Regions from separate parts of the Iodobacter sp. CM08 genome, predicted to be linked through region 2. Evidence: riboswitches for the same ligand, from Rfam matches in the RefSeq annotation. Region 2 holds a riboswitch; the other holds the start of a gene.
The links. A riboswitch is a leader RNA that binds a small molecule or an ion and turns the genes downstream of it on or off. The one in region 2 is predicted to bind manganese.
Positions count from the first base shown of each region.

Region 1: it holds a riboswitch for manganese, as region 2 does, so the genes downstream of both, R6242_RS16860 (sodium:calcium antiporter) here and R6242_RS21300 (TMEM165/GDT1 family protein) in region 2, are expected to answer to the same signal.

Region 1 is NZ_JAWQUO010000032.1:46,876-52,650, forward strand. It holds gene R6242_RS16845 (phospholipase A) at 1-799, shown strand, start outside; gene R6242_RS16850 (hypothetical protein) at 932-1,426, opposite strand; gene R6242_RS16855 (NADPH-dependent FMN reductase) at 1,707-2,246, opposite strand; gene R6242_RS16860 (sodium:calcium antiporter) at 2,360-3,352, opposite strand; yybP-ykoY riboswitch at 3,447-3,560, opposite strand; gene R6242_RS16865 (hypothetical protein) at 3,858-4,928, shown strand; gene R6242_RS16870 (ATP-binding protein) at 4,936-5,775, shown strand, end outside.
Region 2 is NZ_JAWQUO010000063.1:7,798-13,572, reverse strand. It holds gene R6242_RS21315 (hypothetical protein) at 1-395, opposite strand, end outside; gene R6242_RS21310 (MFS transporter) at 448-1,704, opposite strand; gene R6242_RS21305 (low molecular weight protein-tyrosine-phosphatase) at 2,667-3,143, shown strand; yybP-ykoY riboswitch at 3,230-3,360, shown strand; gene R6242_RS21300 (TMEM165/GDT1 family protein) at 3,447-4,016, shown strand; gene R6242_RS21295 (NCS2 family permease) at 4,102-5,394, shown strand; gene R6242_RS21290 (adenine phosphoribosyltransferase) at 5,404-5,775, shown strand, end outside.

The DNA.
Region 1 (5,775 bases), on a different contig from region 2:
TCCAAGCATTGTTTCAGTGATTGATGCTGCTTGGGGCTTTGATCCTTTATCTGACCCATACAAAATATCATTTTTTAGAGAAAATTACTTTTTGCTTGGGCGTTATTCAAATAATCCTAATAATGCCCCTTATCGCACCTCTGCTGATGAAAAATATAATTTAAATAAGGTTGAGGCAAAATTTCAGCTGAGTTTTAAAAACCGTCTTTGGACGACGGATGATAGGCGCTGGGGTATATGGGCTGCGTATACTCAGCAAAGCCATTGGCAATTGTATAATAGTGAAGTTTCACGGCCATTTCGTGATAGCAATTATATGCCCGAATTAATTGTGAGCTATCGCCCAAATCTAGATTTAGGAGCTGGCGTTAAGTGGATGCTATTAAATGGAGGATTTATCCATGAATCTAATGGGCGTTCAGACTCTATTTCACGTAGTTGGAATCGGTTTTATTCTGAAGTGGGCGTAGAAAAAGGTAATCTTGCATTGTTTGGTACAGTTTGGTATCGGGTCAAAGAAAATGCCGATACAGATGATAACCCAGATATTGTTGATTATTTAGGACATGGAAAACTAAGTGCGGTCTATCGCTGGCAAGGCAATAGCTTTACGGGTGAGCTGCGCGGTAACCTAAGTACCGGTAAGGGGGCAATCAAGGCGGGGTGGTTTACGCCGCCTGTGCTTGGGCCATTACGTGGCTACGTGCAGGTTTTTAGTGGCTATGGTGAAAGTATGATTGATTATAATTGGAAGCAAACCACGATTGGCGTTGGACTTGCCATTAATGATGGCTTTTAATTGTTAAATTAGCGTTATTTAAAGTAAATTTAATGGGATTTAGCCTAGAAAAATAAAAATACATCAATAATTTTTTGATTAAACAGCGCCGCAAATAAGGGCTTATTTGCGGCGCTGTTTTTTTTGCCAAAATTAGTGATTGGCACAACTTGTTGCGGCAGCAAGGCCAAGGGTTTGGCAAAGCGTCATAAAACGCTCAAGCTTATTGCTGCGCACCAGCAGAATTTGCATTTCGTTTGCAATGTTCTTGCTGAAATTAATCAGTGTAAAGGCAGGGGCAAGTTCGTTTTGAATGCGGCTAAGCGCACCGGCTGTGGTCAGTGCCGTGAGTGCATCGGCGCTGAGCTCTAGCTCGCCTTCGCCAAAGGCATCTTCAATTTGCTTGTATAGCGCTTCTGCTTGGGATGATTTAAAAATCAGGCCATCTTCAAGTTGCTCAAGCAATACCCATTCCCAGAGTGGAATAGCAAACTCTTCTTTGTAGCTACTTGCTGGATCATTGGCGAGGTAGCTCTGAGCATCGGCATGTGCTTTGATCACTTCAGCGCTCATTGCAGCGATGTCGTTTTCTTCTAGGCCGCCGTCGGCGATGATTTCGAATAATTCGGTGATTAGAGCGTGATTCATTGGGTAATCCTGATAAAAAAATGCGGTCAAACGCTAGCTTTAGTTGATGCTTACAACAGCTGCTTGAAATTAAGCCTAGGCACTAATTGGCCTTGGCGCTTTGCGGCCCAAAAAAAGTAGGGCTGCTATATGCGCTGGTGGCAGATGATAAAGGGATTTACCCGCCAGCGTTATCACTTATGTGTTTATTAATGCCGCTTAACTGAGTTTTGTGGTGCTTTAATAGGGGCTAAAGGCGTTTGAGCTACCCTCTAAACTATGTATTTGACCATTTCACGGCTCAGTTCTTAAATCTTTCAATCTCATTTGTAAAGCATATTAGGGCCAAGCTGATTGCGCTATGGCATACCTTATCCGCCACAATATCTGCTGCCGTTTCAATGGCTCCAATAATGGGGAGGGTAATAGAGGCATCAGCTATCCAGTGTGCCGACATCATTTTGAGTATTTCTTGTAGTGAGTCAAAAGCGTGATGGGCGCGTGGCGCTGCGTTGAGGGTGATGACGGGCTTATTGACCAGTGCGGGGGTATTTACTAGCCAATCTAGGGCATTTTTGAGTGCACCGCTCACACCGTGCGCATATTCTGGGCTGGCGATAATAAGGCCGTCGGCTTGGATGATTTGGTCTCTTAAATGGGCAATGATGGGGAACTCGTCGATACCTAAATCGGGGTTGAATGCGGGAATCAGCGCGAGCTGCTGATATAGCGTGATATTGATGTTTGCGGGGGCAAGCTGCTGCATGGCTCTTAGCAAGGCAGTATTGCGCGAAGCGGCTCGCAGGCTGCCGGATAGGGCGATCAGTTTGGTTTTTTGCATATTTATAATCAAGGTATCAACACCATAAATTATGCCTAAGTAGTGGCTTTGCTTGTGCACTTTAATGCGCCAGCAGCATGTTTAAACTATGCCCTTGCTAAAGACCATTCCATCTATAAATATAGCCCCAAGCCAAGCGCAAATACGCCATAGAGTAACCCTATGCAGCTGAGTTGTTTGCAGTTTACGTGCCCGCGCCTAAACATTTGCCATAGCAGCACAATGGCAATTGTGGTGACAATACCAGAGGCCAGTAGCGGGCCATCAAAGCGCCAAGGGGTGAAGAAAATACCCAGTGCGCTTGGAATAGTGGCCTGAATCATCATGGCGCCAGAGATATTGGCCAGTGCTAGCCGCTCCTTGCCTTGGCGTACCCAAATTAGGGTGTTCATGATTTCTGGTAGCTCGGTGGCAACGGGGCTGAGTAAGAGCGCTACTAAATGCGGGGATAAACCAAGTAGCGCGCCTAAGCTTTCTAATTGGGCGACAAAAACATGCGAGGCAAAAGCGATAACGGCCAGTGCTAAGGTTACTTGTAAAGCGGCCCAGCGCCAGTTATGACTATTGGGGCGTAGCTTGAGCGGCTCTAGCTCTTCTTCCTCCGCTGCGGTTTCGGCGCTATTAATCTCACGCCATACATAGACGGCGTAGGCGAGTAAAAAGATCAGCCCTAGATAAGGTTTATAGGCAAACGCCACTAAACCAAGGGCCACTTTAAATACAAAAATAGCTAAAAAAGCCAATTGATCTTGGCTAAGGCGCACTTGATCAACTTGAACTAAATAATCTTTGCGCGCTAATCGCTGCCGATTACGCCATAGCGCTAAGCCAACTACCGCATAGGCAATGGTGGCCAAAACCAAGGGGCCACCCATGGCTGCACCAACCCCGATTTCTTTTTGTTCGGGTGTGCTACCCAATACTACGGCGGTAAAAGTGACGGCGCTTTCTGGTAAGGCGGTGCCAAAAGCAGCTAAGACCGAGCCCACGGCAGTTGCGCCTAATTTCATATGTCGGCCACACCATTCAATGGCGTTAACGAAATAATCACAGGCTAAATAGATGGCAATGGCGGAGCAAAAAAACAGCAGTAGGGTAAGTAACATGCAAAATCACAATGCCGGGCAAGCAATTAAAACCAATGGCGCAACGATACGGCTTGCCCGGCAGGCAAACGCATCGAGGCCAAAGGTCTCGCTGGGTAATCCGCTATTCGCCGATTACTAATGACGCCATGCAGCAAGAGGCTGCAAGTTTGTTGACGTCACCTCCCTCGCTTTGCGCGAAAGATAGCTACTCCCCAATGACAGGAGGGCAAATTTTGGCAGAGAGGGTGAGGCTGAGCAAGGTGCTTGTTTACACTTTATAGCCTTGTGTCTTTTTACTATCGTGCAGTATATGGGATTGATGTGAGGGCGGTCATTACGGACTAAAGAGAATGAGTCTGTTTAATTGCTGTCTTTATACTGACTTATTTTTCTGTTTTTTTATGGGATTTAATTTATTTACTTGTTTTAATGTCATGGTAGCTTGAAATAATTTAGAAAGAATTATGCAAGTAGTGGCATCTCGCTTAAACTTTAAAGAAGCTAAATCTAGGAGCGATATTTCATGAGTATTAAGACTGAATCCATAGGTAGCATACCGCGGTCGGCCAAATTGCAACGCGCGTTAGTTTTGTACGAGCAGGGTGAGCTGAACGATGTTGAAATGGAGGTCTTTTACAATGAAGCCGTCAAAGATACGGTGATGAAGCTAGAGGCCATTGGCTCGCCTGTGCTGGGCGATGGCGAGCAGCGTAAAACCCATAGCTTTGCCACATACGGGGTTGAAGGCAATGAAAATATGGCCCCAGACGGTTTGTGTATTCCTTTTCATGACGGGCATATTCGCCAGCTGCCACGCTTAACCCGTGGACCTTTTCGTTTTGCTCGTTTTGCGCATGAAACCATTGGCTTGGCCCGTCAATATACGGATAAGCCTTTTAAGCAAGCCATTATCTCGGCCTCGGCATTGAGCCTGCTGTATCCCGCACAGGGGCTGGCTGATTATCCCCGCGATGAGTTTGTGGCTGATTTATTAGCAGAGCAGGAAAAAGAAATTCGCGGCTGCTTTGCCCAAGGCGCGAGTAAAGTGCAGCTCGATTTTACAGAAGGGCGGCTCTCGGTAAAGTTGGACCCAAGCGGACATATTCTGCGTAGCTTTATTGATATCAATAATATGCTGCTGGATCGGTTTAGCCCTAAAGAACGGCAAAAAATTGGCATTCATACCTGCGCAGGAAGCGATCATGATTCCACCCATAGCGCCGATGTGGATTACGCCGAATTATTGCCCAGCTTATTTGAAATCAAAGCAGGGTGTTTTTATATTGCCTTGGCTTGTGAGAAAGACCCTGAAAGGGTGCTGAAAATTATTCAGCAATATCGCAAACCCGATCAAGTCATTTTTGTGGGAGTGATCGACGTGATTGACCCGCAAATTGAAACGGCGCAGTTGGTCTGCGACAGAGTCTTGCAAGCGGCGCGGTATATACCGCACCCTTATCTGGCAACCACTGATGATTGCGGCTTTTCGCCTTTTTGCGATGACACTAGCACCAGCCGTGAAACTGCTTTCGCCAAAATTGCCGCCCGTATTGAAGGCACCGCACTTGCGGCAAGCCAGCTAGGCTACGCCTGAGATTATCGTGATTCTGCATAGCTATTCATTGTTTGATAAAGCCGGCTGCTTGCAGGATTGGAATACTGTTTTTGCCAAAGAGTTTGCCGCAGTTCATTTGTACTCGGGCATGAGTATTGATGTCATTCTTATCGAGTGCCAAGCTGCGGTTTTATCTTGTGATTTAGGCCCGTTTTATTACTCCAGTGCCTTGTTTTTGGTAGAAGGCGATGTGCAGCTAACAAGCCTTGGCCTGTTTGTGCGTATGGCTCACTTAAACCAAGTAGTGGTGCTGGATCAAGCCAGCTTATTACGCTCGGCTGCGATGCAAATGTCGAATACCATTGTGGCCGAGCGCGCCAATCAGGAAGAAGCCTTGCGGCGGGCTAAAAATGAAGCTGATGCCGCAAATCACGCAAAAAGTCAGTTTCTGGCTACCATGAGTCATGAAATTCGCACCCCACTTAACGGTATTTTGGGTATGGCGCAGCTGCTTTTGCTGGATGATCTAGATAAAGATGAGCGGCTAAGCTATGCGCAAATTATTTTAAAATCCGGCCAAAGCCTATTAACGCTACTTAATGATATTCTGGATTTATCTAAGGTAGAGGCGGGTAAATTTGAGCTTAATATGGCTTTGTTTGAGCCAGAAAAACTGATAGATGATGTGTTGTCTTTATTCTCTTACAGCCTTACACAAAAAAATATCAGCGTACGCCGCAGCTGGCGTAAGCCACTAGATAATCCGCGCTATCTGGGCGATGCACTACGTTTACGGCAAATGCTCGCTAATTTGCTGGGTAATGCGGTGAAATTTACAGAATCTGGCACGGTCACCGTAGAGGCTTATGAAAGCAGCCGCGAAAAA
Region 2 (5,775 bases):
GTATCGGGGGTGCTCCAGCCGTATAGCTTGAAGATACGGTCTACCATGGCTTGGGCCGCACCTAGGCTGCGCTCGTCGTAGCGCATGCGGCTTTTTTGGCCGCTGGTGCCCGATGAAGTCAGCTCCAGCGCTTTTTCGCCTGCTTTGCTCAATACCAAGCGGCGCTTGAAATAATTGGCAAACAAGGGAGGCAAACCCGACCAGTCGTGCGCATTTTTTAGCCTCACCTTATCCCAGCCATTGGATGCTAACCATTGGGCGTAGCCTGGCGACTCATCGCAGTGATATTCCGTGAGCTCGCGCATTGCTGCGTTAAACAGCTGATCGCAAGCGGCATCGCTACGATAGGGGGATTCGATGGCGCACAGCGCATCGACATGGACGAGTGAGGCCACAAATGATCTCCTAAGCAAGATAAATAAACAGAGGCGGGGGCGACAGTGAAAATCAAGTCGTAACGGTGGTCGTTATGGGGGAGCGCTTAAGTAAGCAGCACAGTGGCCATAGCGCTAAACCCGCACCAATACTGGCCGCAATGGCGAAAGCAGCCAAGCTGGTGCCTGCACCCAGCAGGGCAAGTGCCGAACTACCTAGGCCGATAGTGGCAACAGAAATCATCCCCAACATGGCGGCAACGGTGCCTTTGCTGCTCTCGCTGGCAAATAAGGTTTGCCGATAAAGCGTAGCGTTGCAAATGCCCATGCCAAAGGCGTAGATCGTTAAGCCCAGCACCACCGCTAATAAGTGGCCGGTTAGCAAGGTGGCTGCTAGCATAAAGAGTAAGCCCCCAAAAATTGGCCACAGCGATAAGCGGATCAGTGCATCAAGTTCAAAGCGGGTAACCAGATAATTTAAAGCTAGATTTCCGGCAATCAAACCAGCAAAAATGGGCAATTGCCACAGGCCGTAGGCAATAGAACTGAGCCCCAGATTATTCATCAGCAGTAAAGGTGCAAGGCCAATCCAGCCAATCAATGGGATGCTGATTAGCCCTAGCGCAAAGCTGCCTTGCATAAAGCGAGCATTGCCCAGTAGTTCACGGTAACTTGCCAAAATGCTGGCCAGATTAAGCGGTGCAGGCTCAAGCCGACTGCCATCTGTACGCGTAACACCGATGGTTTCAGGCATAAAAAACCACAGCCCGATTAAGACTAAGATGCCGCTCACACCCACGCCAACAAACAGCGTTCGCCACGTCACAAGCTCTAGTAGCATGCTGCCTAGTAATGGGCCCAATAATGGCGACAGCAAGGCGATATTGGCCAATAGCGCCATAAGCCGCACCGCATCGGTTTCCTCAAAAGACTCTTGCAATGCGGGGTAACTCACCACCACCACAAAGCCCAGTGCAATACCCTGAATAAAGCGCAATACATTAAATACATAGATATCGCCCACCAAGGGGGTGATTAGGCACGCCACGGCAAACAGAATTGCGCCAATCAATAACAGTGGGCGGCGGCCAAAACGATCCGACAAGGGGCCGATTAGCCATTGGAAGGCAACACCGCCTAGCAAATAAGCGTTCAAGGCGATGGGTACGTGGCTAACGGGTGCATTAAGGTCTGCCACCACATACAACATGGCGGGCATTACGATATCGCTGCCGACGTAAATCAGTAGTTCAAACATGGCGAGTAGCAAACAAAAAAACAGCGCCTGACGGGAGGAAATCGGTAATAGCGAGCGGGTAAAAGAAGACATCGTGCCAACAATTTAGTTAAGTCAATCTGTGCGTTTAATCGGCAGGCTTTCGTATAGAGAAAACCCAGAAAGAAGGTGCGGAAAAATAAAGAAGCTACAAATAGATAGATTTTCTTAAGTGCTTTTGAAACCTAGGGTCTTTGAAGCAATCGCCATGATCAAAGTTATCGGAGCCTTTGAGCGCCGTTTTACTTTTCAGTAATGCCCCTAAATTAATATGTGTGGGGGAGGTACTGATGGTGCATCGAAGTGACTGAAAGATATTTCTAATTTTCCGCCGATTGCACTAATAAGGTGTATTGCGTAGTTATTGCCGAAGGCATTGTTTACGGCTGTATATTGGGCAGGTCCTAGAATGCAAACCTGATTAAGGTCGTCTTTTATTTTCTTTAAAGCGAATGGGGGTTTCTATGGGTTATTTCTCATGTGGAAAGGTCATGCTTGTCAAAATTTATGTTAAAAAACGATAAATTCTTATTTAACAATTACAATTGTATTGTGTGGATTACTGGTGAATATAGGTAAATATTTACTTATAGCTGACGTAAATTTACAGAATAAAATGGTGATTGATGTTTTTTTGAATTTTTCTACAACACTATAAATAAATAATTTAAAGTGTAATGTATTGATTTATTAGATAAAAATGTATTCGTGTTTTGAGATTTTCTTTAGGTTTATGACGAGCATGATTAGTGCCAGGTGAGTAATGAAGTCTAAAACTAAGAAGTTAAGCTCGTATTGCTGACGGACTTGATTACTGGTGGTGTCAGCTTGATGGTGGTGCCTATATTTTCTTGCAAAAGCCACCAAAGCAATCAATTAATCTTGAATGCCGACGGTGCAGGGCCGCATTGATATGGCTAAATATCTGCCATATAGAGCGTGCTAAGTTGTTAACTTATATTGGCAGTCATCATTTTTTTTAAAACGGTATTTTTATTTTAATTGGCTAATTTTTAATGAAAAAAGTTAAGGTGATTTTTGTGTGCACCGGAAACATCTGTAGAAGCCCTACTGCTGATGGGGTTATGCGGCAATGGGTGGAAGATGCGGGGCTAAGTCATGCCATTGAAATGGATTCTGCCGGCACGCAGGATTATCACATTGGGGAGCCGCCAGATCGGCGTGCACAAAGCCATGCAAAAAAACGTGGTTTTGATTTGTCTTTTTTGCGTGCTCGCAGCGTGCAGCCAAGTGATTTTGCGGAGTTTGATTGGGTTTTGGCGATGGATAATAGCCATTTAAGGGATTTACAGCGGCAATGCCCGCCAGAATATCAGTCGCGGGTGAAATTATTTTTATCCTTTGCCCCAGCGCCCACTCAAAGCGAGGTGTTAGATCCTTATTATGGCGGCGCTGCTGGGTTTGAGGCGGTATTAGATCAAGTAGAGGCAGGGTGTGCCGCACTGCTAAATCACATTAAAACGGTCATTTGAGGCATGTAAATAGTAGTTTGTATGGACGGTTTTTGTAATCTGGGATTGCAGCATGCATGACTGGTGGTTAAAATCCGCGCTTTGGTCTTCGGGGGAGTAGTCGCCTGCAGCGAGTTTGAAAGAACTGTTTGCGGGGAATACGTCAACATACTTGGATTGTTTGATCCATGGCGTATTCGGTTGGAGCTGTATTCTGAACGCAGAATATGGGTCAACTTGACAAGACCTGAGGTTCGTTCAGCATTTCCCGGGGTGGGCAATGCTGCGCGACCTCTATCCTGCCCGCCCCGGAAACACAACTCAATGATTGATACATTTCTTATTTCTACTGGTGTAGTAGCCATTGCCGAAATCGGCGATAAGACGCAATTACTCGCGTTAATCTTGGCTGCGCGCTTTCGACGCCCTTTGCCTATTATTCTGGGCATCTTTGTTGCGACTGTACTTAATCACTTTGCTGCGGGCTGGCTTGGGCTGCAAGTGGCGGGCTTAGTGTCGCCTGCTGTTTTGCGTTGGGTGATTGGCTTAGGCTTCTTAGCCATTGCCGTTTGGGCATTGATTCCCGATGAGATGGGTGAAGAAGAAGCCCAAATCAAGCCCTATGGTGCGTTCTTGGCCACCGCTGTGGCGTTCTTTCTGGCCGAAATCGGCGATAAAACTCAGGTTGTTACCGTTGCCTTAGCTCTTAAATACCAACCACTATGGGCGGTGATTGCAGGCACTACCTTAGGCATGATGATTGCCGATGTGCCTGCCGTGTTTGTGGGTAAGTGGATTGCGGCGCGGATGCATATTTTGCGCTATGTTCGTTTTGTTGCCGCTGCTGTTTTTGCTTTGCTAGGGCTGTTGGCATTGCTGGGCATTGGCGGTTAATAGTGTGTGAGTCGGTCAGTATTGTGCGTGAATAACAAGCAATACAAGCCGACTTATTTGTTTTTTTTAACGGGGAAATGGGCTCATGCTCGAAGCATTGTTCAAATTAAAAGAACACGGTACTAATGTTAAAACCGAGGTCATCGCTGGGTTTACGACATTTTTAACCATGGCCTATATTATTTTCGTCAATCCGGCCATTTTGGCGCAAACCGGTATGGATTTTAATGCCGTATTTGTGGCGACGTGTTTGGCTGCGGCTTTTGGTACCGCCGTTATGGCGCTGTTGGCTAATTACCCAATCGCGCTGGCGCCAGGTATGGGTTTAAACGCTTACTTTACCTTTGCCGTGGTAAAAGGCATGGGCGTGCCTTGGCAAACTGCCTTGGGTGCGGTGTTTATTTCTGGCGTGATTTTTGTGCTGGTTTCCTCGTTTAAATTACGTGAAGTGCTGGTGAATGCGATTCCGCACTCATTAAAACTAGCGATCTCTGCCGGTGTGGGCCTGTTTCTGGCCATTATTGGTTTGAAAAGTGCCGGTCTGATTACAGCATCACCGGTCACAATGGTGCAATTGGGTGATATTCATGCGCCTAGTACTTTATTGGCCGTGTTTGGTTTCTTTTTAATTGTGGCCTTGGAATACCGTAAGGTAAAAGGCGCCATCATCATTGGCGTACTGGGTGTAACGCTATTATCGATTTTATTCGGTTTAACCGAGTTTAAAGGCGTGTTTTCTCCGCCTCCTTCGATTGCACCAACCTTTATGCAAATGGATATTAAAAACGCATTCAATGCCGGTTTGATTGGTGTGGTGTTTATTTTCTTTTTTGTAGATCTATTTGATACAACCGGCACCTTGGTGGGTGTTGCGCATCGCTCAGGCCTTTTAGATAAAGATGGCAAATTGCCACGTTTAAAGAAAGCGCTGTTCGCTGATTCTTCTGCCATTATGGTAGGGGCTGCACTGGGTACATCCAGCGTAACGGCCTATGTTGAATCCGCTGCTGGTGTGGCTGCAGGCGGGCGTACTGGTCTGACTAGCTTAGTTGTGGCCATTTTATTCTTGGCGGCATTGTTTGTGGCGCCATTGGCGGGCACGGTGCCTGCTTATGCAACGGCCCCAGCGCTTTGCTATGTGGCGGTGTTGATGGCGCGTGGTTTGGCAGAGCTTGATTGGGACGATATTACGGAAGCGGCTCCGGCAGTGATTACAGCCGTGGGTATGCCATTTACGTATTCTATTGCCGATGGTATTGCCTTTGGTTTTATTAGCTACGCTGCAATTAAAGTGTTGGCTGGTCGTTATAAAGATTTAAGCCCTGCGGTATTGATTATTACCGCGTTGTGGATTGTTAAATTTGCTGCATTTGGTTAAGGGAAGATAATGAGCATATTGCAGGCAGAGCCACCATACGCAGATTATATTCGCGACCGCATTCGCACTGTGCCAAATTGGCCACAGGCGGGGGTGCAGTTTCGGGATATCACGCCGCTATTGCAGGATAAAAAAACCTTCCGTGTGTTGGTTGATATTTTTGTCCATCGCTATATGGATATGGGTTTAGATATGGTGGCTGGCGTAGATGCCCGTGGATTTATTCTGGGCGCGGTAGTGGCTTATGAGTTAAACCTTGGCTTTGTGCCAGTGCGTAAAAAAGGTAAATTACCTTTTTTGACCGTCGCGGAAGAATATGAGCTTGAATACGGCTCTGCTACGGTTGAAATACATACCGATGCCTGCAAAAAAGGCGATCGC